DNA from 2 places in the Flavitalea flava genome. Region 2 is predicted to be linked to the other one. Evidence: riboswitches for the same ligand, from Rfam matches in the RefSeq annotation. Region 2 holds a riboswitch; the other holds the start of a gene.
What was found. A riboswitch is a leader RNA that binds a small molecule or an ion and turns the genes downstream of it on or off. The one in region 2 is predicted to bind cobalamin.
Positions count from the first base shown of each region.

Region 1: another riboswitch for cobalamin. It lies ahead of ACX0G9_RS09715 (TonB-dependent receptor plug domain-containing protein); the one in region 2 lies ahead of metE (5-methyltetrahydropteroyltriglutamate--homocysteine S-methyltransferase).

Region 1 covers NZ_JBTLQH010000007.1:203,185-206,356, reverse strand. Annotated here, with positions in the region: gene ACX0G9_RS09720 (TonB-dependent receptor) at 1-934, shown strand, start outside; cobalamin riboswitch at 1,001-1,193, shown strand; gene ACX0G9_RS09715 (TonB-dependent receptor plug domain-containing protein) at 1,343-3,172, shown strand, end outside.
Region 2 covers NZ_JBTLQH010000003.1:34,408-37,579, reverse strand. Annotated here, with positions in the region: gene ACX0G9_RS04780 (hypothetical protein) at 1-1,231, opposite strand, end outside; cobalamin riboswitch at 1,442-1,635, shown strand; gene metE (5-methyltetrahydropteroyltriglutamate--homocysteine S-methyltransferase) at 1,849-3,172, shown strand, end outside.

The sequences.
Region 1 (3,172 bases), on a different contig from region 2:
CGGGCAGGCCGATTGGAGAATGAAGGGGGGATGGACGCTTACTGCCGGAGCCAGCTTTAATAAATCCTCCGTTAATCTTACCCGCACTTCGGTATTGCCTTCCGTCACCAATAAGATAAACTTCAATAACAAAGTAGCGCCCCGCATTGCCGTGTTAAAAAAGATCTCTGCCGGGCTAAGTTTGTATGCCAGCGCAGCCCGTGGTTTTTCAACGCCTACGGTTCAGGAATTGCAGAAGTCGAATGGGATCGTTGGGCCCCCGTTACAACCCGAAGATGGATTCGATTATGAGCTCGGCGCCAGGGGCAGCCTGTTCAACAACAAATTTTATTTCGATATCAATGCTTTTTATTTTCATCTGAATAAAACGATTGTACAACGGATCGATACCGCCGGAGTAGCATATTCCATTAACGCAGGAGGTACGAACCAGCATGGGTTGGAGAGTTTTCTCTCCTACCAGCTTGCTGATCACCCCCGCCGGTTTTTCAGCAATGCACGAATATGGGTCAGCCATACCTGGCATGATTTCCATTATAGGGACTTTATACAGAAAGGAAGCGATTATTCCGGCAACCGCCTCCCCAGCGTTCCTCCGCAATCCGCGGTAGCAGGCCTGGACCTGGCATTAAGGCCCGGCTTTTACCTGAATGCCACCTATACCTATGCTGACCGTATTGCGTTGAATGATGCAAATTCGGCCTATGCCGGTTCTTATAATTTATTGGGCGGCAGGATAGGATACCGGAAAGGTCTTGGCAGCAAACTGAGATTGGATATTTTTTGCGGTGTAGACAATCTTTTCGATACCCGGTACAGCCTTGGAAATGATATCAATGCGGCGGCAGCCACCCCCGCTTCGGCCCGCTATTATAATGCCGCACCCGGAATCAATTATTTTGCAGGGTTATCTTTAAATTTTAAGACGAAATAGGATACCTCTTTAATCCACATCAGAACTGAGTCAACCGTCATATGTTCTCTATTCAGCATTTTATTGTAGATTTGTGCCGATTTTGGTTGGCGCCCAGGCGCCATTAAAAGGGAAGACCGGTGAAAATCCGGCGCTATCCCCGTAGCTGTAAGCTCTCCCAGTACCCCCTGTTCGATCTTCATACCACTGTCCAATCAACGATGGGAAGGTGTCGAACAGCAGAGCAAGCCAGAAGACCTGCCAGGATCTTTTATCATTCAAGGCTTTCGGGTGAAAGGCATGGAATGTAAAATGTCCTCCTTATAAGGCAGGCAATTTATATTTCTACTTTATTTTCATTTTTTCCGAAGGCTCATTCAATTAACCAATGGTTTCCATTAATAAGGAGACCAAAAATCTACATGTGGAATGAGCAAGAAACTAATGGCCATGCTTATGTTATCGGCAGCCGGCACAAGCGGCTTAATGGCGCAGACTGGAACAAAGATCAAAAAAGACAGCACCGTCAAAGAACTGGACCAGGTGATCGTAACGGCCACCAAATCTCCGGTAAAACAAAATGAGACAGGAAAGGTAGTAACGATCATTACCAAGGAGGAATTGGAAAAAAGCACAGCGAAGACTTTAGGCCAGATCCTGAATGAGCAGGCAGGAATAACCGTTGGTGGGGCCCTGAACAATACGGGTTCCGTTCAAAGCATCTACATGAGAGGAGCCGCATCCGGCAGAACCCTGATCACCATCGACGGCGTTCCGGTAAACGATCCCTCCACTCCCGGGAATGAATTCGATATCAACCTTATTGCTCCGGACAATATCGAACGGATAGAAATATTAAAAGGAGCACAATCCACCTTATATGGATCGGACGCGATTGCCGGTGTTATCAATATTATCACCACAGGGGATATAAAAAAACCTTTCAATGTAAGGGCCAGCCTTGCCGGAGGAAATTATGGCACCTACAAGGGTAATCTCCAGGTTTTTGGGAAGGCCAACCAATTCACGTACAGCATTAAATATACCCGGTTGCGTACCGATGGTTTTTCTGCCGCCTATGACAGCAGTAAAAAGGGGAATTTCGACCGTGATGATTATTCCGGAAATGCTGTTACTACCAATCTTGCCTGGACCCCTACGGCAGAATTAACGGTAAAAGGATTTGCACAATACAGCCGGTATAAAACAGGAATCGATGCCGGATCATTTGCAGATGCAAAAAACTATGATGTCACCAGCAAAAACTGGTTGCTGGGCGGGGGCTTTGTATACAAATTGCCAAACGTAACCCTCAATGGTAACTACCGGTATGGTACGGTAAAAAGAACGAGTCTGGAAGACAGCGTTTTTGGCCAGCCTTATTACATGGATAAATTCCAGGGAATTACCCAATTCACGGAGCTATTCGCCAATACATCCCTCGGAAATGGGTTTACACTCTTAACAGGAGCGGATTACCGATACGCGTCTATGAATGATACTTCCGTATCTATTAGTTCTTTTGGCACCTATCCGGGGAATTTCAAGGACACTTCGCTTAGCCAGACCTCCATGTACGGATCCTTGTTCTTTAATAGTCATTTCGGCCTCAATGTCGAATTGGGGGGAAGATTAAATACCCATTCCCGATATGGAAGCAATTATACGTATACGTTCAATCCTTCTTTCCTTTTGCGCAGATCGGTCAAAATATATGGAAGTATTGCTACAGGGTATAAGGCGCCAAGCCTCTATCAATTATATTCTTCATATGGCTCTCCTGATCTTCAGCCGGAAACATCTTTGAATTATGAAGGAGGAATACAATACAGCAATGCCATCTTGAATTCCAGGGCTACCTATTACTACAGGAAGATAAAGAATGGCCTTGATTTCGATTATACTACCTACACCTATTTTAATGCCAGCAGGCAAAAAGCTCAGGGAATAGAATTGGAAAACAGGGTGCAATTAACCCGTCAATTGTCGCTTACCGCTAATTACACCTGGCTTAAATCGTCGGAAGAGATCCAGAATCGCATTGACTATAAAGATACCACCTACCAGTATTCACTTAGAAGACCTAAGCATACCATTAATGCGACTTTAGGCCTCCAGGCAACCCGTCAGCTATTTATCAGCGTTAGCGGGCATTATGAAAGCAAACGGCATGATGTAGGCGGCTATCAGGTTGCAGATGTGCCATTGGACAGCTATTTTATTCTGAACGGTTATGCTGAATTCCAGCCGGTAAAAAAA
Region 2 (3,172 bases):
AGCGGACAGCATAATCCAATAAACGTTGATCCTTTTCCAGTTCATCATACCAGCTCAGCATGAGGTTGGCGGTAACACTCATATCCAGAATATGGAAAGGAGACGCTTCCGCCTTTCTCGTATACGGGTTACGGTTGGAATTGCCGAAATAATGGGTATCCCAACCCTTTGAACGGTTATAGGTTTTGCCTCCCTCCTGCACCTTTTCCATTTCTGTCCCGATCACGCTGTAAAAAAAGCCATTGGTCTGTGGGAAAGAAAGGGCCAGTTCTTTTGTCCGTAAGGCATAATTAAGCAGGCTGCTGTCATCCTTCTTGCGGGCATACCGGTACAGACCCTGTGCAGAACGTAAAGAACAAAACCAGGCCTGGTTCCAGATGGAACGGAATTCCCGTTCATCCGGTTTGCCCGGGAAATTCGGGCTTTGGCTGACATTGACGATAAAGACCGGCGCTCCTACCTCTTTTCCGTTCAGGGTAAAATCCTGCCATACATTTTTCTTCCAGGAGTTAAATGCCCAGTTATAGGTTTGGCCGACGTATGCTCCCAGATCCTTATTGAGTAAGGGTTCCCCGGCCTGATATAAAGGATTGCCCCAGTTTTTCCAGAAAAAGGATAAGACATTTTTCCAGGGGTCAAAGATGCTCTCCTGATCATCCGCAGTCATCAGATAAAAACCTAATTCAATTTTGCCCGGCGGATAGATTGCACCTTTTTCCCGTACAAATAAGACATGTTCCTTTACTTTCGATCTGCTGCACCCGATCGTTAGTTTATTGGCGGGGGCATTCATATCCATATACCAATCCACGGCATGCTTTTTTTGTAACAGGTCCAGATCGGGAATCAGGATGATCTGTTTTTGGCCCGATGATACTATAAGTGCCGGCGATCTGAAGACATGCTGGGCAATGATATGATCATCGGTAGGCGTGAGATGCGGCGCCCAGTTAAACGTCGGTTTGAAGGAAGGAGTCAGATTGACCTGAAGATCGTCCTGTCTGACCGAATCCCTTAGCTCCCATTGCACCTTTACCCGGACCAGGTTTTTTGATTGTACCTGGTAATGAACTGTCGGTTTGTTGCTGCCGATCGAACCAAATTGAATGGTTTGAAGATAGGTCTGAAGCCCGGCTGGCAAGGGTTCTTCCGATGGATGTTTTACTTGATTCTGGCCTTGGGATGTGAAAAGAATCCCCAAAAAAGCAAGCGTTAAAAGGTACTGATTCATGGTCGTTAGAGTTTGATATTATTAAAATGAGATGGGTGTTCTACCTGGTATTGGTAAGCGCGGTTTTGATTTCCTTGTTTTCGAATATGGCATTAGTAATATACCCCCTTAAGTTACCTGAAAAATTAATAATCTCTGCCGGTTTGTCAATTTATTTGCAATACGGACTCAAATCAAGTATTTTTGCACCTTAAAGTTCTTTTCTATATTTCTTCATCAAGCGGAAATGGTCCCCGGGTAGCCCCGGGGTTAAAAGGGAATTGTGTGTAAATCACAAGCTGTCCCGCAACTGTAAGTAACGTAAACGATTTTTGCCCACGTTGTCCACTGTCCCGTAATTCCGGGATGGGAAGGACGGCAAAAATGTTACAAGCCAGGAGACCTGCCTTACCGTATTGACAATGCTTTCGTGGAATGAAGCAGAACGTCAGATTGGTGTATGGACAGGTCTTTACCGGATTCCCGGATTTTCCCGGAGTCCAGGATCTTGTGGGATGTAGTACACACCCAGGCCAATCCTTACATTTTCTCTTTCTTTTACATTTTATTCCTACGTAAGCATTGTGAGGTTTAGCAAAGGCTTTTAACTGATCATTAATCATTTAAAAAGCAAAAACATGCAAACACACAACTTAGGCTATCCGAGGATAGGTAGTCAACGTGAGCTCAAAAAAGCATCGGAATTGTATTGGTCCGGCAACCTTCCCGCGGAACAACTAATGTTTACCGGGCAAAACATCCGGCGCCATAACTGGCAATTACAGAGGGGCGCCGGGATTGACCTGATCCCCTGTAATGACTTCTCTTTTTATGACCAGGTGTTGGATACCAGTCTGATGGTGGGTGCGATCCCGGAAAGATATCATACCCTGATGGAAAAAAAACAATTGACGGATATCGACCTGCTTTTCGCCATGGCCAGGGGATACCAGAAAGATGGTTTCGATATTACCGCCATGGAAATGACCAAATGGTTCGATACCAATTATCATTATATCGTCCCGGAGTTCACGGCCAACCAGACTTTTACTTCTTTTTCCAATAAGGTCATCCATGAATTCAATGAAGGAAAACGCGAAGGATTCAATGTAAAACCTGTCCTTTTGGGACCAGTATCCTATTTGTTATTGGGCAAAGAAAAAGAACCGGGGTTTCACCGGCTGGAACTGATGAAAAATCTACTGCCGGTTTACCTGGAAGTGCTGAAAAAATTGGACGATAGCAAGGCCCATTATATACAATTCGACGAACCCTGCCTGGCTCTTGATCTGACGAAGGCCGAACTGGACGTTGTTGTCAAAACTTACCAGGAGATAAAGGGTAAATTCCCCGGTCTGCATATCATTTTAGCCAGTTATTTTGAATGTTACGGTAAAAACCTGCCTACTGTACTAAGCCTGCCCGTACAAACCATTCACCTCGACCTGGTACGATGCCCTTCGCAACTGGAGGATGTGCTGAGCGGCGGCTTCCAAAAATCAAAAACCAATCTATCTTTGGGCGTTGTCGATGGCAGGAATATCTGGATCAATGATTATCAGCAATCGTTATCTTATATCGACAAGGCAGTAGAAAAGATCGGTAAAGATAGGATCTGGATCGCCCCTTCCTGCTCCCTGCTCCATTCACCCTGCGACCTGGATCTGGAAACGAACGATACGGTGCTGATCCCGGAATTAAAACAATGGCTGGCCTTTGCCAAACAAAAAATCGATGAGGTGGTTACGTTAAAACAACTGGCCTCCGATGAAAACAAGATTATTGCCAACGAAAAATGGAAGCGTAATATCAGCGCTAATATCAGCCGTAAAACCTCTTCCCTGATCCACAAACCTTCCGTAAAAAAAAGAACGGCCGGTATTACCGAAAAGGATGCAATTCGGCAGCATGATTTTTCCCTGCGCAAAATCCAACAGCGGGAGGCCCTTCATCTACCCTTGT